Regions from separate parts of the Streptomyces sp. NPDC001970 genome, predicted to be linked through region 2. Evidence: riboswitches for the same ligand, from Rfam matches in the RefSeq annotation. Region 2 holds a riboswitch; each other region holds the start of a gene.
The links. A riboswitch is a leader RNA that binds a small molecule or an ion and turns the genes downstream of it on or off. The one in region 2 is predicted to bind cyclic di-AMP.
Positions count from the first base shown of each region.

Region 1: linked by a shared signal. The riboswitch ahead of ACWCP0_RS24585 (M23 family metallopeptidase) and the one ahead of ACWCP0_RS12915 (transglycosylase family protein) in region 2 are both predicted to bind cyclic di-AMP.
Region 3: linked by a shared signal. The riboswitch ahead of ACWCP0_RS24770 (M23 family metallopeptidase) and the one ahead of ACWCP0_RS12915 (transglycosylase family protein) in region 2 are both predicted to bind cyclic di-AMP.
Region 4: linked by a shared signal. The riboswitch ahead of ACWCP0_RS01225 (NlpC/P60 family protein) and the one ahead of ACWCP0_RS12915 (transglycosylase family protein) in region 2 are both predicted to bind cyclic di-AMP.

Region 1 is NZ_JBSFDW010000021.1:129,055-133,829, forward strand. Features, by position in the region: gene ACWCP0_RS24575 (M16 family metallopeptidase) at 1-879, shown strand, start outside; gene ACWCP0_RS24580 (M16 family metallopeptidase) at 876-2,264, shown strand; cyclic di-AMP (ydaO/yuaA leader) riboswitch at 2,473-2,636, shown strand; gene ACWCP0_RS24585 (M23 family metallopeptidase) at 2,650-3,423, shown strand; gene ACWCP0_RS24590 (GntR family transcriptional regulator) at 3,609-4,292, shown strand; gene ACWCP0_RS24595 (HPr family phosphocarrier protein) at 4,441-4,722, opposite strand.
Region 2 is NZ_JBSFDW010000008.1:113,925-118,699, forward strand. Features, by position in the region: gene eno (phosphopyruvate hydratase) at 1-955, opposite strand, end outside; gene ACWCP0_RS12915 (transglycosylase family protein) at 1,310-1,972, opposite strand; cyclic di-AMP (ydaO/yuaA leader) riboswitch at 1,976-2,146, opposite strand; gene ACWCP0_RS12920 (LysM peptidoglycan-binding domain-containing protein) at 2,406-3,344, opposite strand; gene ACWCP0_RS12925 (cytochrome P450 family protein) at 3,494-4,759, opposite strand; gene ACWCP0_RS12930 (nucleoside triphosphate pyrophosphohydrolase) at 4,756-4,775, opposite strand, start outside.
Region 3 is NZ_JBSFDW010000022.1:17,793-22,567, forward strand. Features, by position in the region: gene ACWCP0_RS24765 (PrsW family intramembrane metalloprotease) at 1-661, shown strand, start outside; gene ACWCP0_RS24770 (M23 family metallopeptidase) at 917-1,975, opposite strand; cyclic di-AMP (ydaO/yuaA leader) riboswitch at 1,987-2,122, opposite strand; gene ACWCP0_RS24775 (PP2C family protein-serine/threonine phosphatase) at 2,373-3,542, opposite strand; gene ACWCP0_RS24780 (MerR family transcriptional regulator) at 3,864-4,613, opposite strand; tRNA gene ACWCP0_RS24785 (tRNA-Met) at 4,737-4,775, opposite strand, start outside.
Region 4 is NZ_JBSFDW010000001.1:257,894-262,668, reverse strand. Features, by position in the region: gene ACWCP0_RS01235 (NlpC/P60 family protein) at 1-352, opposite strand, end outside; gene ACWCP0_RS01230 (hypothetical protein) at 617-970, shown strand; gene ACWCP0_RS01225 (NlpC/P60 family protein) at 1,133-2,341, opposite strand; cyclic di-AMP (ydaO/yuaA leader) riboswitch at 2,340-2,503, opposite strand; gene pcrA (DNA helicase PcrA) at 2,723-4,775, shown strand, end outside.

The sequences.
Region 1 (4,775 bases), on a different contig from region 2:
GAGAAGCTGACCGCCCTCGCCTACCCGGACGGACACCCCTACCACCACACCCCGATCGGCTCGATGGCCGACCTGGACGCCGCGACGCTGGAGGACGCTCGGAGCTTCTTCCGGACGTACTACGCGCCGAACAACGCGGTGCTCTCGGTCGTCGGCGACATCGACCCGGAGCAGACCCTCGCCTGGATCGAGAAGTATTTCGGCTCCATCCCGATGCACGACGGCAAGCAGCCGCCGCGCGACGGCGCCCTGCCCGACATCATCGGCGAGCAGCTGCGCGAGGTCGTGGAGGAGGAGGTTCCGGCCCGCGCCCTGATGGCCGCCTACCGCCTGCCGCAGGACGGCACGCGCGAGTGCGACGCGGCCGACCTGGCGCTCACCGTCCTCGGCGGCGGCGAGTCGTCCCGGCTGCACAACCGTCTGGTGCGACACGACCGCACGGCCGTCGCCGCGGGCTTCGGCCTGCTGCGGCTCGCCGGGGCGCCCTCGCTCGGCTGGCTGGACGTGAAGACGTCCGGCGGGGTCGAGGTGCCCGACATCGAGGCCGCCGTCGACGACGAGCTGGAGCGGTTCGCCGCCGAGGGCCCGACGCCCGAGGAGATGGAGCGCGCCCAGGCACAGCTGGAGCGCGAGTGGCTGGACCGGCTCGGTACGGTCGCGGGCCGCGCCGACGAACTCTGCCGGTACGCCGTGCTGTTCGGCGACCCCCAGCTGGCGCTCAGCGCCGTCTCGCGGGTCCTCGACATCACTGCCGAGGAGGTCAGGGCCGTCGCCCAGGCCCGGCTGCGCCCGGACAACCGGGCGGTTCTGGTGTACGAGCCCCTCCAGGCCGCCGAGGGAACCGAGGACAACGACGACGAGGAGGGGGCGGACCAGTGACCGACGCTGCCGTGACCATGGAATTCCACCCGCAGCCGCAGGCGGGCGAGGCCAGGCCGTGGGCCTTCCCCGCCCCCGAGCGCGGTGTGCTCGACAACGGGCTGACCGTCCTGCGCTGCCACCGCCCCGGCCAGCAGGTCGTGGCCGTCGAGATCTTCCTCGTCGCCCCGCTGGACGCCGAGCCCGAGGGCCTCGACGGTGTTGCCACGATCATGGCCAGGGCGCTCTCCGAGGGCACCGACAAGCACACGGCGGAGGAGTTCGCCGCGGAGCTGGAGCGCTGCGGCGCCACCCTGGACTCGCACGCGGACCACCCCGGCGTCCGCGTCTCCCTCGAGGTGCCGGTCTCCCGCCTCCTCAAGGCGCTCGGCCTGCTCGCCGAGGCCCTGCGCGCGCCGCTCTTCGCCGACAGCGAGGTCGAGCGGCTCGTGCGGAACCGGCTGGACGAGATCCCGCACGAGACCGCCAACCCGGCCCGCCGCGCCGCCAAGGAGCTGTCCAAGCAGCTCTTCCCGGCGTCCTCCCGGATGTCCCGGCCCCGCCAGGGCAGCGAGGAGACCGTGGAGCGCATCGACTCCGCGGCCGTGCGGGCCTTCTACGAGGCCCATGTCCGGCCCGCGTCCGCCACCGCCGTGATCGTCGGCGACCTCACCGGTGTCGATGTGGACGCCGTGCTCGCCGACACCCTCGGCGCCTGGACCGGTGGCGCGGCCGAGAGCCGTCCCATGCCGCCGATCACCGCCGACGACAGGGGACGCGTCGTCATCGTCGACCGCCCCGGCGCGGTGCAGACGCAGCTGCTCATCGGCCGCATCGGCCCGGACCGCCACGACCGCGTCTGGCCGGCCCAGGTCCTCGGCACGTACTGCCTGGGCGGCACCCTCACCTCCCGTCTCGACCGCGTCCTGCGCGAGGAGAAGGGGTACACGTACGGCGTGCGGGCCTTCGCCCAGGTCCTGCGCTCCTCCGCCGACGGCACGGGCGCGGCCACGCTCGCCATCAGCGGCTCCGTCGACACCCCGCACACCGGCCCGGCGCTGGACGACCTCTGGAAGGTGCTGCGCACCCTCGCCGCGGAGGGCCTCACCGACGCCGAGCGCGACGTCGCCGTGCAGAACCTGGTGGGTGTGGCTCCGCTCAAGTACGAGACCGCTGCGTCGGTCGCGGGCACGCTCGCCGACCAGGTCGAGCAGCATCTGCCGGACGACTACCAGGCGCAGCTGTACACGCGCCTGGCCGGGACCGGCACCGTCGAGGCGACGGCCGCGGTCGTCAACGCCTTCCCGGTGGACCGGCTCGTCACCGTCCTCGTGGGCGACGCGGCCGAGATCGAGGAGCCGGTCAGGGCGCTGGGCATCGGTGAAGTGACTGTTGTCACGGGCTGATTGACCGCCGGTCGGCTCCGGCGCACCCGGAGGGCCCCGTTGGCATCGTGTCAACGGGGCCCTCCCGTATGTCCGTTTTATTGGAGAGGCTGCCTGTCTGGCCTGTGGCATGCACAACAAATCTCCGTGTCCGTTTGGTGATTGAAAGATGTCCGGCTTAGCGTCTTCTGCGCTGTCCGCCGGTTGCACCAGCCGCACCAGCGGCATCGGACAGCCATCGCCGAGTCCCCGTCGGGCGCGAGCCTGGGGAGCCGGGGACCCACATGTCCCCTGGGGTGAATCGGACGCCTTCGCACTCGTGCGGAGGGGCCCGTAGGAGACCTTCCTGCTCCGAACCCGTCAGCTAACCCGGTAGGCGAGAAGGAAGGAAAGGATCAGCCACTACATGGCGTTCACCCGTGCCACCGGGAAGCATCGTGGTCCGAGCCGGCTGACGCGCAAGCGCGCGGGCATCGCCGGAGCCGCGGCCCTCGCCACCACCGGCGTCATCGGAAGCCTCGCCTCCCCGGCGCTCGCCGCCGACACGGAAAGCCCGTCGTTCGAGGACACCGGCCTCACCCAGGCCGTCGCCGCCGACACCACCCTCGCCGAGCAGATCGACGCCCAGGCCGCGGCCCAGCAGTACGAGGCCGACCTGGCCGCCGCCCGCGCGAAGGCCGAGGCCGAGGCGAAGCGCAAGGCCGAGGCCCGCGTCAAGGCGGCCCGCGAGGCCAAGGAGCGCGCCGCCCGCGAGGCGGAGCGCAAGCGTCTGATGTCCTACACGCTCCCGGTCGCCGGCTCCTACGTCAGCACGGTCTACCAGGCGGGCGGCTCGGTCTGGTCCTCCGGCAGCCACACCGGCGTCGACTTCCACGCCCCGTCCGGCACTCCTGTCGTCGCCGTCGGCATGGGCACGGTCGTGGAGGCCGGCTGGGGCGGTGCCTACGGCAACAACGTCGTGATCAAGATGAAGGACGGCACGTACACCCAGTACGGTCACCTGTCGTCCATCGGCGTCTCGGTCGGCCAGACCGTCACCCCGGGCCAGCGGATCGGCCTGTCCGGGGCCACCGGCAACTCGTCCGGCCCGCACCTTCACTTCGAGGCCCGCACGAGCCCCGACTACGGCTCGGACATCGACCCGGTCGCGTATCTGCGCGGCCACGGCGTGAGCCTCTGACGTCCACTTCCGCATCCGTGGGCCCCGGCCCGGTCATGGAGACCGGCCGGGGCTTTCGGCGTATTCAGGCCAAAAGATATCCACGGATTCCGGCAGGCCATCGGAAATTCCGGCCGGCTGCAATAGAGTCACCGAACAGACATCGTTCGACTGGGTTTCGCGCGGATTAAAGGCGGAGGTTCGGTATGCGCATTCCTGCGCGCTCGGTATGCACGGCGATCCGCGACGACATCGTCTCCGGTGTCTTCGAGCGCGGCGGCCGGCTCACCGAGGAGCAGCTGGCACGCCGCTACGGCGTCTCACGCGTCCCGGTGCGCGAAGCGCTGCGGACCCTGGAGTCCGAGGGGTTCGTCGTCACCCGCAGACATGCGGGAGCGTGCGTCGCCGAGCCCACCGAGCAGGAGGCCGCCGACCTGCTGGAGATCCGGATGCTGCTGGAGCCGCTGGGCGCCGCGCGGGCCGCGCAGCGGCGCACGGAAGCCCACCTCAAAGTGCTGCGCGGCCTGGTCAGGCTCGGCCAGGAGCGGGCGCGCCGGGGCCAGGGGGAGGATTTGCGCTCGCTCGGCGGCTGGTTCCACGAGACCCTCGCGCAGGCCTCCGGCAGCCCCGGACTCATCGCGCTCCTCACCCAGCTCCGGCACAAGATCGCCTGGATGTACGCCGTCGAGCAGCCTGCTCAGCCGGTGGAGTCCTGGTCCGAGCACGGTGCGATCGTGGACGCGGTGTCGCGCGGCGACGCGGAGCGGGCGCGGGCGCTCACCGCGATGCACGCCGAGCGGATGGCGGGGGCGCACAGGTTGCGCATCACGACGCGCGGGACGGTGAGGGCTTCGCAACATGCCGTAAACACGGCGAGCGTCCGCAATTAACAAAAGCGCCGTATACAAAGAGGGGCTATTTGAAAGCGGCAGAGCCGCAGACCGGAATTCCCGGTTGCTGCGGCTCCGCCGTTTCCATTTATTTGTCATTACCTGCCGGGGTGCGGGTGCGAGGTCCGTACCCGGGGCGGGGCAGGGGTCAGACCGTCTCGGGGAGCTCCTCGAGACCCTCGGCGACCAGCTTCGCCAGACGGTCGAGGGCGGCGTCCGCGCCGTCCGCGTCCGAGGCGAGGACGATCTCCTGGCCGCCCTCCGCGCCGAGGCCGAGCACCGCGAGCATCGAGGCGGCGTTGACGGGGGTGCCGTCGGCCTTGGCGATCGTCACCGGGACGCCGGAGGCCGTGGCGGCACGGACGAAGATGGAAGCGGGGCGGGCGTGGAGGCCCTCGGCCCAGCCGACATTGACGCGGCGCTCAGCCATGGTGATGCCCTTCAAGTCCTCAGCGGTTGTCTAGACCAGTCTCTCATGTGTGG
Region 2 (4,775 bases):
GGTTGGTGACGAACAGGTCGTCGCCGACCAGCTGCACCTTGGCGCCGAGCTTGTCGGTGATGACCTTCCAGCCGGCCCAGTCGTCCTCGAACAGCGGGTCCTCGATCGACACGAGCGGGTACGCGGCGACGAGCTCCTCGTAGTACTCGGTCATCTCGGCGGCGGAGCGCTCCTTGCCCTCGAAGAGGTACTTGCCGTCCTTGTAGAACTCGGAGGCGGCGACGTCGAGCGCGAGGGCGATGTCCTTGCCGGGCGCGTAACCGGCCTGCTTGACGGCCTCGAGGATGAGGTCGAGGGCCTCGCGGTTCGAGTTCAGGTTCGGGGCGAAGCCGCCCTCGTCACCGAGACCGGTGGAGAGACCGCGCTCCTTCAGGACCTTCTTGAGGGTGTGGTAGACCTCGGTGCCCCAGCGCAGCGCCTCGGAGAAGGACTCCGCGCCGATCGGGGCGATCATGAACTCCTGGATGTCCACGTTGGAGTCGGCGTGCGAGCCGCCGTTCAGGATGTTCATCATCGGCACCGGCAGGAGGTGCGCGTTCGGGCCGCCCAGGTAGCGGAAGAGGGGGAGGTCCGAGGCCTCGGAGGCGGCGTGGGCGACGGCCAGCGAGACGCCGAGGATGGCGTTGGCACCGAGGGACGCCTTGTTGTCGGTGGCGTCCAGGTCGAACATCGCCTGGTCGATCAGGCGCTGCTCGGTGGCGTCGTACCCGACGAGCTCGGGGCCGATCTGCTCGATGACGGCGAGGACGGCCTTCTCCACGCCCTTGCCCTGGTAGCGGTTCGGGTCTCCGTCACGGAGCTCAATGGCCTCGAACGCACCGGTGGAGGCGCCGGAGGGCACAGCAGCACGGCCGGTGCTGCCGTCGTCGAGGCCGACCTCGACCTCGACCGTGGGGTTGCCTCGGGAGTCCAGGATTTCCCGGGCTACGACGACGTCGATGGACGGCACGAGCATCTCCTTCTGGGATGTGACGCTGAATGTGACGCAAGCGGTGCAGGGTCGCTTCGGCCTTGCGACATGAGCCTATCCGGCCCGGGGGCATCGGCCGGTCGGTGCCCGCCCCGTGGGACGAAAAAGGGAAGGAAACAGACAGAAACCCCGGCCTGGGGGCACCTCCCGCGCCCGCAGGGCTGCGGGGGAGCGTACGGGGGGAAGGTGCGCCGGGCCGGGGTGGCTGGGGGACGGGGGTGCGTGCGTCCGGTGGTCCGCCGGGTCCACCGGGGTAAGGGAGCCCCTAGGGGACTACGGGCGTCCCGGGAGTCCGGGTCGGGGAGCCCCGGAGCCGGGATCGGTCCCGGAGCCGGGCCGTCAGCTCAGGTGGAGCTTCTGGCCGGGGTGAATGACGTCCGCGTCGTCGATGACGTCCTTGTTCAGGTCGAACAGCTTCTTCCAGCCGCCCTTGACGTTCTCGGTCCCGGCGATCCTGCTGAGCGTGTCGCCGGCCTTGACCGTGTACTCGCCGTCGCCCTTCTTGACCGGGGCGGCCGCGCGAGCGGAGCGCGTGGTCGGGGCCTCGGCGCGCTTCGGCGCCGGGGCGGGGGTCTCGGCCTTGGGCGCGGCGGGCTTCGGGGCGGCCTCCGCGGCGCCACCGGTGTACGCGGCGTTGGACAGGCCCACGCCGCAGTGCGGCCACGCGCCCTTGCCCTGGCCGGCGAGGACCTTCTCGGCGACCGCGATCTGCTGCGACCTCGAGGCCTGGTCGGCGGAGGCCGCGTACGCCGTGCCGCCGTACGCGGCCCAGGTGGAGGCCGAGAACTGCAGACCGCCGTAGTAGCCGTTGCCCGTGTTGATGGACCAGTTGCCGCCGGACTCGCACTGGGCGACCGCGTCCCACTCGGAGGCGGTGGCGGCGGACGCCGTACCGGTCACGACGAGCGGCGCGGCTATCGCGGCACCGGTGACACCGGCGAGCGTTGCGAGGCGGATCGCCTTGGACGGGCGGCGGTGCGTGCCCTTGCCGGAAAGCAGCATGAAGTTTCCCCTCACCGACGCCTACGAGGTGAGCTGTCGGGTTCGGGCCAAGTGAGTTGCCCGGCCACGCGCGACCATTGCGCGCGGCTTCACCCCAAGCCGTGACCGTCCCTCATGGGGCGGACGCGGCACCTACCTTGGGTCCCCCGCTCCTGCCTACGGCGCTTGACGCGACGACTGTTCCCTTCGACCGACGGCAGGATTCGGCGTGACGGTCGACGGGGCCCGCGGTGGCGAGCGGTTCAGACCGTAAACGCACTTCTCCCCGATGTTCAAAGTCGAACATCGGGGAGAAAACGCCCTTACCTGCCCTGGACAGATGTCCGTTTTCGCAGGTGGGAGGCGGGTTGACCGGACTTGGCAGACGTAACACGCCAGTTGACCGGAAGAGACTCATGTCTCACTTGCGCAGAAGTGGACATAAGTACCCTAACTACTTCTTCAACTGCTTCTCCTTCAGGCCCAGATCGAGACTCTGGCCAGGGAGGATGAGGTCCGGGTCGGAGCCGACGGTCTCCTGGTTCGCTTCGTACAGAGCGGGCCAGCCGCCGGGCACCTCGTTCGCGTCCGCGATCGCCCACAGGTTGTCGCCGGGGCGGACGGTGTACCCATCTGCCGCAGCAGCGCCGTCTCGTGCCGATGCGTCATCCCGTGAGGCATGTCGACCGGATTCGCGATCATTGACCGAATTGCCCGCCTGATCCTCCTCGGCGGCAGAACCGCGGTGCTTGCCGGAGCCGCCCTCGGCGTCCGCGCCCTCGGTCACGTCCCGGGTGGACGCCGTCGACTCGGGGGTGGCGGACGGCTCGGTGGACGCCCCGCCCGAGGGCTTCCCGGACTGGTTGGGCGCAGGCGAGGCCGGACCGGAGGGCGGGGTCGAGGCGTCGGCCCCGTCGCCGAACGACGGCGGGTCCACCTCCTCGTCCGCCGAGCCGGTCGAGTCGCCCTTGGTGTTCGCGCCGGGCGTCAGCCCGGGGTCGACCTTGGCCTTGCCGCCGTCGATCGCGAGGCCGGTGATCACGGCGCAGCTCGCCCATGCCGACGGGCCCTGGGCGGCGAGCACCTTCTCGGCGACCGCGATCTGCTGCGAACGGCTGGCGAGGTCGGCGCGCGGCGCGTACGCCGTACCGCCGAACTCCTCCCACGTGTCCTGGGAGAGCTGCAGTCCGCCGTAGTAGCCGTTGCCGAGATCGGCGCTCCACATGCCACCGCTCTCGCAGTCCGCGACGCGGTCCCAGGTGGTGGCGTCGGCGGCGGTGGCGGAGCCCGCGCCCAGCAGCGGGATGGCGATGGCCGAGCCGGTCACTCCTGCGGCGACGACGAGGGCGGGAGCCTGGCGGGGGCGGCGGTGTCGACCGTTCCCGGAGAGCATGCGCGTGACCTTCCGTGTGACTGCAGGGGACCGGTGAGCCCCCAGGGGACCGAGGAGTCCCGAGTTGACGGTGAACGTAGCCGCATTCGAACGTCAGTCACAAGTCGATGCAGCGGAGATCACGTGAAAGTCACAGAGTTGATGGGCCGTCAGCTCGTTTGAGAAGTGAACCGAACGGGCAAGGTGCGCAATCCGCGCATGATGAGCCCCCCACGCCACCGCAATTCGGACGGATCGACCGCAAGTTGCAAGTCGGGCAGACGGGTCAGCAGCGTCGCCAGCGCGGTCTGCCCCTCCAGGCGGGCGAGCGGCGCACCGAGACAGTAGTGGATGCCGTGCCCGTACCCGAGGTGCTGGTTGTCCCGGCGCGCAAGATCGAGGACGTCAGGATCGGGGAACCGGTCCGGGTCGCGGTCCGCCGCCGCGAGGACGACGAGGACCGGGTCGCCGACGCCGATGTCCTGCCCGCCCAGGGTCAGCGACTCGGTGGCGAACCGCCACGTGGCCAGCTCCACGGGGCCGTCGAAGCGCAGGAGCTCCTCGACGCCGGTCTCGAGGAGCGTGGAGTCGCCGGCGGCGAGGGACGCCTGGAGCCGCGCCCGCTGCTCCGGATGCCGCAGCAGCGCGTACACACCGTTCCCGATGAGATTGACGGTCGTCTCGAAGCCGGCGAAGAGCAGGATGAAGGCCATGGCGGCGGCCTCGTTCTCGGTGAGGTGCTCGCCGTGGTCGGAGGCCTTGATGAGCCCGGAGATCAGGTCGTCGCCCGGCGCTTCCCGCTTCCGGTGGATCAGCTCGGCCAGATAGCCGCGCATCTTCTTCACCGACCGTGCGACCCCGCCGCGCGGCCCGCCGCCGTGCCGGATCATCATCCCCGCCCAGTCCCGGAAGTCGTCCTGGTCCTCCGGCGGGACGCCGAGCATGTCGCAGATCGCGTAGATGGGCAGCGGGAACGCGAACTCGTGGATGAGGTCGGCCTCTCCCTGAGCCGCGCCGTGCTGTTTCGCGACGATCGTGTCGATGAGCCGGTCCGTCAGCTCCTGTACGCGCGGCGCGAATTCGGCGACGCGGCGCGGCGTGAACGCCTTCGACACCAGCCGGCGGAGCCGGGTGTGGTCGGGCGGGTCGATGTTCAGCAGATGCGTCATCAGCTCCGCCTTGCGCTCGCCCGGGATGCCCGTCTTGCCCTTCGCGTGCGCCGGCTCGTCGTGATGCGCGGGATTCTTGCTGAGCCGCTGGTCCGCGAGCGCCTGCCGCGCATCGCCGTACCGGGTCACCAGCCAGGCCTCCACCCCGCTGGGCAGCCGGGTCCTGTGCACGGGCGCGTGCTCGCGCAGCCAGGCGTAGGCGGGGTAGGGATCGGTGGCGAACTCCCAGGTGAAGAGTTCGGGAGGTTCGGGGGCGGCGTCGTTCACCCCTCGACGTTAGCCC
Region 3 (4,775 bases), on a different contig from region 2:
GATGTCGCCGTTCGCCCATCCGCTCTTCACGGTGCTGACCGGCATCGGCTTCGGCGTCGCGGCGATCACGGCACGGCGGCGGAGGTTCCGCAGGACCGCGCTGCCGCTGCTCGGCCTCGCGCTGGCGATGGGCATGCATGCGCTGTGGAACGGCTCGGGGGTGTTCGGCCCGTGGGGCTTCTACGCGGTGTACGCGGCGTTCATGGTCCCGGCCTTCGGGCTGCTGACCTGGCTGGCGGTCTGGACCCGGCAGCGTGAGCTCCGCACGGTCGCGGCCCAGCTCCCCGCGTACGCCGCGGCGGGCTGGCTCTCCCCCGCCGAGCCGCTCGCCCTGTCCTCCATGCGGGCGCGCACGATGGCCCGCGACATGGCGGGCCGCACCCACGGCCCCGCGGCCGCCCGCGCCGTGTCCGAGTACGAGGCCTTCGCGACCTCCCTCGCCTTCCTGCGCCACCGCGCCCACCGCGGCACGGCGGGCCCGGACTTCGTCGCCCGCGAGCAGGAACTGCTCCACCACCTCTGGCAGCGCAAGCACGTCGCGTCCCCGGCGCTGACGTACGCGGCCCAGGCGTCGGGCAGCGTCTTGCTTCCGGCTCCGGCTCCGGCTCCGGCTCCGGCACCGTACCGGGACTACGGGGGCTACAACCCGTACCGGGGATAGGCCGACAGCCCTGACGTCGGGGGGGGTGCCGCCAGGGCTGCCGGGGTCGTACGAGCGCGAGGAAACGCCCGGAACAGGACGCCCGGAATCGGGCGAAGCATGTGAGCGTGAAAAGTGACGTGCAGGGTGACCGTGGACGCGAACGCCGGACGCCGGACGCCGGACGCCGGACGCCGAGAGTGGTACGACGCATCGGGGCATCGGCGCTTCGACGCATCACGAACCGTCGAAGCGCCGAACCGCCGAAGCGGTGAATCAGATGCTCTGGCCCTTGTCGCGCAGCCACGCCGCCGGGTCGATCCCGGTGCCGCCCGCGGTGTGCACCTCGAGGTGCAGATGCGGTCCGGTGACATTGCCGGTGGCGCCGACTCGGCCGATCGTCTCGCCGGTGGTGACCGTCTGTCCGGCGGACACGGTCATCGAGGACAGATGCGCGTACCAGATCTCGGTGCCGTCCTCGAGCTCCAGCACCACGCGGTAGCCGTAGGACCCGGACCAGCCCGCCGACTTGACGGTGCCTCCGTGCACGGCCTTCGCCGGCGTACCCGTGGGCGCCGCGAAGTCGAGGCCGGTGTGGTAGCCGGAGGACCACATGGAGCCGGCCTGGCCGAAGGTCGAGGTGATCGTGTAAGAGGACGTCGGCAGGGAGTAGCTCGCGGCGAGCTTGGCGAGCCGCTCGGCCTCCGCCTTGCGCGCAGCCTCCTCCTCGGCCAGCCGCTTCGCCTCCGCGGCCTCGGCCTCGGCCTCGGTCTGCTGGGCCTTCGCCTCGGCGGCCGCCTTCTCGGCGGCGGCCTTCTCCGCGGCAGCCTTCGCCTCGGCGTCGGCCTCGGCCTGCTGCTGCTCGGCCTGCTGGAGGATGCGGGCGCGCAGTGCCTCGCCCGCGCCGGCCACGTTCTCCCCGCCGTCCGTGGCGGACGACGTGTCGGCGACGGAGAGCGCCGTGAGCGGCGCCGCGTTCCCGTTGCCGTCCTGCTCGTCGGACTCGTCCGACATCAGGGAGCCCACGCCCGGCAGCGACTTGGCGTCCGGGAGGTTGTCCGTGATGGTGTCGGGCAGGGATATGGAGACGGCGGGCTTGTCCTGCGCGGTGGCCATGCCGCCGGCGCCGACCGCGGCGATGACGCCGACTCCGAGGACGGTGGAGCTCCGGGCGAGTCCGTTGCGCTGCTTGACGACGCGGTGCCTGCCTCGGACCGGGCGGACGGACTCCTCGGTCGGGTTCCACTCCTCCGCGCCGGCGGTGGGGACCCACTCGCCGGCAGGGAACCATTCGGTGGTGGGAGGCTCTTGGAGGGCAGGCTCGTTGGACGCCACGGAGGCGTGCTCCTTTCCTTCCTTCTCGCCTACCGGGTTAGCTGACGGGTTCGGAGCAGGAAGGTCTCCTACGAGCACCATAAAGTGCCCGATTCACCCCAATTGGTGGTTCCCCGGTTCCCTTGCGGAATTCGGCGCGTGCGCACGGTGCCGTCTCTTGCGACGGCTGGGACGACCGCGCTGCGTTATCGAACGTTAATAGACACCGGGGCCGTATTCCAAGCCGTTCCCACTGATCGTTAACGACTTTGCCCTGGACTTTCCGTGCGCAAGAGGGGGGAATCGGGCGAGTTGACTCCACCTCACCTACCCCACAATTTCTGACGGTGCATCAAATGTTATGCGGAGGGCTCCCTTTCGATTACGTTCCGTCGCGATCGGAGGAACCGTGGGCGATTCAGGGAACCACCGGCATCGTGCGGCGCCGCTCCGGCTGCCGCTCCCCCGGCCGGCTGACCGCCAGCAGCGCCATGTCGTCCGCCGACCCGCCGTTCGTGTGCCGCTGCACGTCGGCGACCACCGCGTCCAGCAGTTCCTCGGGGCCGGGGAAGATCCGGCCGCTCAGCCGCTCGCGCGGATCGTAGAAGGTGCCGTGCGCGTCACGCGCCTCGGACAACCCGTCCGTGTAGAGCAGCAGCGTGGCCCCGGCCGGAAACACCGCCTCGTCCACCCGGTCCGGCCAGGTCCCGAGATCGCCCATGCCGAGCGGTAGCGCCGGCTCGCTCGGCTCCAGTACGTCCAGCACGCCGTCCTCGTGCAGCACGAGCGGCGGCGGATGGCCCCGGTTGACCACCCGCACCCGCCCGTCGCCGCGCGGGATCTCGGCGAGCAGGGCCGTGGTGAACCCCTCGAACACGTCGGGCTCCGAGCGCCGCGTGCCACCTCTCTTCAGCGCCCGCTCCAGCCGCTGCGCGACCCCCTCCAGGGAGGGCTCCTGCTCGGCCGCCTCCCGGAACGCCCCCAGCGCGATGGCTACCGCCCCGACCGCGTTCAGCCCCTTCCCCCGTACATCCCCGACCACCAGCCGCACCCCGTACGGAGTGTCCTGCGCGGCGAAAAGGTCCCCGCCGATGAACGCGTCCGCACGCGCCGCCTCGTACCGCGCGGCGATCTGCAGCCCGCCGATCCGCTCGGCGGGCGAGGGCAGCACCGCCCGCTGGGCGGCCTCCGCGATCTCGCGCGCGGAGGCCAGGCGCTCGCTGCCCTGGTGTACGACCCGGTTGAGGTAGAGAGCCAGCACGGCGACGGTGAACACGGTCAGCAGCTCGGTCACCGACGGGATCTGGCCGAGCGTGCCGTTGTACGACCGCAGCCCCAGCACGGCCGCGACAGCACCGATGCCGACCAGCAGGGTGTACAGCGGGGTGAAGAAGGGGGCGGCCACCAGCGGCGACGCGGCGAAGAGGGGCGATGCGGTGTACGTCGCGGGGGTGGCCAGATCGTAGAAGATCCCGCCGACGATCAGCACCACGGGCAGCACCCGGACGATCCGGCGGCCGCCGTCCCGGCGCGGCGCGGCGCCGTCATCGCCGATGCCGTCGTCGCTGTCGCCTGTTCGCTGCCCCACCAATGGTCTCCTGCCCGGTCCGCCCACGGGGCGGACCTACCGTGCCCCACCCAGGCTGGCCGGAGCCGCGCCGCGCAGCGAATCGCCGTCGGCCAACCGGGCTAGCTCCCGGGTCTGCGTCCGGGGTCCCACGTCCACCGGGCGGACGGCCCGGGCCGCCGGCCACCAGGGGGCCCTCCTGGTGACCTCAGGAACAACGGGTCTCGGTCGGGCGCGGCCGTCGTCCGCCGTCACCCGTCGCGGCCTGTCGCGGGCCTTCGCGGCCTTCGTGGGCCTGCGTGGGACTGCGTGGGACTGCGCGGCAGTCCGCGCCGGCCGTTGCTAGTCGTCGCTGAGGTTGTGCTCCGCGTACACCTTCATCGCGTCGCGAACGAACGCCGCCGCGCCCTCGCCGTACCGGTCGTAGTTCGCCGCGAAGCGCGGGTCGGCGACGTACATCTCGCCGAGCCCGATGACGTACGACTTCGTCGGCGCGACCGTCACCGACAGCCACTCGAAATGCCGCTGCGCGATCGCCTGCACCTCGTCGCTGTCCGCTGCGAGCCCGTCCTTGAGCGCCTGGCCGAAGTCACGGGCGATCCCGGCCTGCCGGTCCTGGAAGGCCTGCTTCTCCTGGGCGCTGAGCGAACGCCACCAGCGGTCGCCCTTCTCGTATGCGTCTCGGCCCCAGCGCTCGGTGACCTCCTCCTCGTACTGGGTGTGATCGAAGCCGTCGAAGACTTCTTCCGCCATGAGTTCCTCTCCTCTCTCCGTGCGGTCGAGAGTGGTCCGCACCGAGGCGATCTGCCGCCCGATGCGCTCCCGCTCCTGCTCCAGCAGCCTCAGATGGGTGCGCAGGGCGGCGGCCGTGTCCCGCTGTCCTTCCAGGACCTGCGCGATCGCCGGCAGCCCGAGCCCCAGCTCGCGGAGCAGCAGAATGCGCTGCAGCCGGATCAGGGCGTCCTGGTCGTAGTAGCGGTAGCCGTTGCTGCCGATCCGGCTCGGCACGAGCAGCCCCAGCTCCCCGTAGTGCCTGAGCGTGCGGCTCGTCGTACCGGCTTTCCTGGCGATTTCCTGGATCGACCACTCCATGCCCTTCACGCTAGAACTTGACGTTACGTAAAGGTCAAGCGGCGAGAGGGCTGTGCCCGGCGCGGCCGGACCCAGACGCACCGAAGGCCCGGATCCATCAGGATCCGGGCCTTCGGCCTTGAGTAGCGGGGACAGGATTTGAACCTGCGACCTCTGGGTTAT
Region 4 (4,775 bases), on a different contig from region 2:
CCGGGTCGAGCCCGCCCGCGCGGTACTGCGCGGTGGCGATCGAACCGAGTGCGTTCCGCGAGGCGTTGAGCCGCTCCGTGCGCCTCGCCGCCTCGTCCCGCAGCTCGTCCAACGACTCACGGGCCCGGTCGGCGGCTTCCTTGGCGCCGTTGTACTTCTCGGTGGCCTCCTCGGCCTCCTGGTACAGCTTGTCGGCCTTGGCCTTCAGCTGCTCGGGCGTGGGGCGGGGCTCCGCGTGTCCGGAACCGTCGAAGGCGGTGGCGGTCGCGGCACCGGCGAGCGCGAGTGTGAGGGCGGTGCGGGCGGCCGGGCCGCCGATCGTGCGCTGCTTGGGTTTGCGGTGCGCTGCCACGAGGGCCAGTCCTTCCGGAGTCCGGCGGTTCGCGCCGTACGGTCCGGCGGCGGGCCGCACAGGGAACGGCCCACCGCCGGATCCATCGGCGTGGTGGCCGGCGTGCCGCCCGGACGTGCGGCGGCGTTGGGGAGTCGGTCACCTGGGGGAGGACGCTAAACCTCCGGGGCGCGGCGAAGTGGTGACATGACTGTTATTGGCAGGAGTCGGCGGGAGTCGGACCGCCGGGGTCGCTTTCGGACCGTACGGCTAGGCTCCCGTGCCATGGACATACTCATCAATGTCTTCGTCGCCCTGCACATCATCGGCATTGCGTCGTTGCTCGGCGGCTTCCTGACCCGGATGAAGGCGATGGGCGAGGGTACGGCGCGCTTCACGCCCGCGATGCTGCACGGCGCCCTGACCATGCTGGTCACGGGCGTGGCGCTGGTGGGGCTGAACCAGGCGGACGACCAGGCGGTCAACAACCTCAAGGTCGGCATCAAGCTGGCGGTGCTGGTGGTGATCCTCGCACTGGTCTACGTCAAGCGGGACGACGAGAAGGTGGGGAAGGGCCTGTTCGGCGCGGTGGGCGGCCTGACGCTGGCGAACATCTTCATCGCCACGTTGTGGACGTGAGTCGGCCGGGGGTCCGGGGGTTGTCCCCCGGGACGGCACGGCATCGCGATGTTGTGGTGTTGTCGACCTGAGCCTGGCGTCCGCGTAAGCCGTTCGCGCAAACACCTCACGCCGCAACGCGCCCTCTTCACAGGGCGCGTTGCGGCGTGAGTGCGAGTGGGTCTACGCGGGGCGGACGCTCCCGTAGATCGGCATGTAGTAGATCGACTCCTCACGGACGTTCGCGCCCGGCTTCGGGGCGTGGATCATCATGCCGTCGCCTATGTAGATGCCGACGTGGCTGATGTCGTCGTAGAAGAAGACCAGGTCACCCGGGAGGAGATCGTTCGTGGCCACGCGCTGGCCGACCTTGACCTGGTCCCACGTGGTGCGGGGCAGGTCGACGCCGGCGGCCTTCCAGGCGGCCTGGGTGAGGCCCGAGCAGTCGTACGAGCTGGGGCCGGTCGCCCCCCACACGTACGGCTTGCCGATCTGGGCGCGGGCGAAGGTGAGGACCTTCTCGGCCTTGGCGGCGTAGGTCCCGGTCCCAGTCCCGGTCCCGGTCCCAGTCCCGGTCCCGGTACCCGTCCCCGTCCCCGTGCTCGTTCCCGTGTCCTGGTTCTGTGCCTCCTGCTGCGCGCGCTCCTGTGCCAGGCGCTCGGCCTCGGCCTCGGCCTCGGCCTTGGCCTCCGCCTCCGCCTTGGCCTTCGCCTCCGCCTGGCGGCGGGCCTCTTCCTCGCGCTCTCGCTCCAGCGCCTCGAGCCGTGCCTTCTCCTCGGCCGTCAGCTGTGACAGCAGCGTCCGCGCCTCGGCGAGCTTCTTCTGGACCTGCTCCTTGCTGGTGCGCAGCGACTGCTGGGAAGCGGTCAGCGTCTCCAGGCTCGTGGTCGCCTTCGCACGCTGCTTCGCCGCCTCCGCCTGCTGGGCCTCGAAGTCGGCGACGGCGCCGCGCTGCTCGTCGGAGAGCCGGTCCATCAGATGGGTCTGGTCGAAGTACGCCTGCGGGCTGTCGGCGAAGAGCAGCGCGGCGGTCGGCGTGACCGCACCGGTCCGGTACTGCGCGGCCGCGTACGAACCGAGCGTGCGTCGGGCCTCGTTCAGCGATTCCGTGCGCTTGGCGACGTCGTCGAGGATCGTGTCCACCTCGCGGCGCTGCTGCGCGGTCTCCTCCTTGGCCCGGTTGTACTCCTGGGTCGCGGTGCCCGCCTGCCGGTAGAGGTCGTCGACCTTCTTCTGGACCTCTTCGATGCTGGGTCTCGGGTCGGCCTGAGCACTCTGGGCGGAGAGGAGGGTGACGCCCGCGAGGGCGGCCGTCGTGAACCCGACGGCGGGGGATTTCGTACGGGGACCTGTACGGGTGCGCGTCTTGCGATGCGACGCCAAGGCCGACATCTCCTTCCGTGGACCGCCTACCGGGTTAGCTGTCGGGTTCGGACGAAACGGAAGGCTGTCCTACGGGCCGAGTTGAGCTGGCCCGATTCACCCCGGTTGTGCATGATGGGTCCCCGGTTCCGAACTTCCTTGAAGAAAGCCCGGATTCGGCGTGGGCTGCCCGATTGGCGTTGGTCACCAAGGGGGTTCGAGCCGCCTGAGCGAGCACGCTAGCCAAACTGTGGTGCCCTTGTGAAGGACGATGCGCGATATGTCCGATACATTTCCGTGACCTTCGCGTGTCGTGGTCGATACGCTACGGAGCGTGCCGGGCCGGATTCGGGACGGTTGTCGCCAAGGCGGCCGCGGGCTGTCAGTGGGGCGGCCTAGACTCGTAGAGCGATGAGCAGCCTCTTTGACGACAGCTTCCTGGCCGACCTCCGGCGCACCTCGGGCCCGGCGGGTCCCCCGCCGCCCGGGCACGACGAGCCCTATGAGCCCGACGAGCACGGCCCCCACGAGGAGGTCCCGGACGACCTCTTCGAGGGGAAGTTCGACGTGCCTCCGGCCAGGGACGCCTACTACCGGGACGGAGCGCCCCGCACCGCCGTGGACCCGGCCGCGCTGCTCGACGGCCTGAACGAGCAGCAGCGTGCCGCCGTCGTGCACACCGGCTCCCCGCTGCTCATCGTGGCCGGCGCCGGCTCGGGCAAGACCAGGGTGCTGACCCACCGGATCGCCCATCTGCTGGCGACCCGCCATGTCCACCCCGGCCAGATACTGGCGATCACGTTCACGAACAAGGCCGCGGGCGAGATGAAGGAGCGCGTCGAGCACCTCGTCGGCCCGCGTGCCAACGCGATGTGGGTCTCCACCTTCCACAGCGCCTGCGTGCGCATCCTGCGCCGGGAGAGCAAGAAGCTCGGCTTCACCTCGTCGTTCTCGATCTACGACGCGGCCGACTCCAAGCGGCTCATGGCCCTGGTCTGCCGCGATCTCGACCTCGACCCGAAGCGCTACCCGCCGAAGTCCTTCAGCGCCAAGATCTCGAACCTGAAGAACGAGCTGATCGACGAGGAGACCTTCGCCGACCAGGCCGATGGGGGTACCTCCCAGGCCGGAGGCTCTGGGGGAGGCTTCGAGAAGACGCTCGCCGAGGCCTACCGGATGTACCAGGCGCGGCTGCGCGAGGCCAACGCTCTGGACTTCGACGACATCATCATGACCACGGTCCATCTGCTCCAGGCGTTCCCGGACGTCGCAGAGCACTACCGGCGCCGGTTCCGCCATGTCCTCGTCGACGAGTACCAGGACACCAACCACGCTCAGTACACACTGGTGCGCGAGCTGGTCGGCTCCGGGTACGAGGACCTGGACCCGGCCGAGCTGTGCGTCGTGGGCGACGCCGACCAGTCGATCTACGCCTTCCGTGGTGCCACGATCCGTAACATCCTCCAGTTCGAGGAGGACTACCCGGACGCGACGACGATCCTGCTGGAGCAGAACTACCGCTCGACGCAGACGATCCTCTCCGCCGCCAATGCCGTCATCGAGCGGAACGAGAGCCGTCGCCCCAAGAACCTGTGGACGAACGCGGGGGCCGGAGCACAGATCACCGGCTACGTGGCGGACACCGAGCACGACGAGGCCCAGTTCGTCGCCGACGAGATCGACCGGCTGACGGACGCGCGCGAGGCGAAGGTCGGCGATGTCGCGGTCTTCTACCGGACGAACGCCCAGTCCCGTGTCTTCGAGGAGATCTTCATCCGCGTCGGCCTGCCCTACAAGGTCGTCGGCGGCGTGCGCTTCTACGAGCGCAAGGAGGTCCGGGACGTCCTGGCCTATCTGCGCGTCCTGGCCAACCCCGAGGACAACGTCCCGCTGCGCCGCATCCTCAACGTCCCGAAGCGCGGCATCGGCGAGCGCGCGGAGGCGATGATCGACGCGCTGGCACTGCGCGAGAAGATCACTTTCCCGCAGGCGCTGCGGCGTGTGGACGAGGCGTACGGCATGGCCGCTCGGTCGGCCAATGCCGTGAAGCGGTTCAACGCGCTGATGGAGGAGCTCGGCACGATCGTCGAGTCGGGCGCGGGGCCGGCCACGGTGCTGGAGGCCGTGCTCGAACGGACGGGGTACCTCGCCGAGTTGCAGGCCTCGACCGACCCGCAGGACGAGACGCGCATCGAGAACCTCCAGGAGCTGGCCGCGGTCGCGCTCGAGTTCGAGCAGGAGCGCGGTGCCGAGGAGGGCTCGGGCACCCTCGCCGAGTTCCTGGAGCAGGTCGCGCTCGTCGCCGACTCGGACCAGATCCCGGACGAGGACGAGGAAGGCGCCGGGGTCATCACGCTGATGACGCTGCACACGGCGAAGGGCCTGGAGTTCCCGGTCGTGTTCCTCACGGGCATGGAGGACGGCGTGTTCCCGCACATGCGGGCGCTGGGCCAGACCAAGGAGC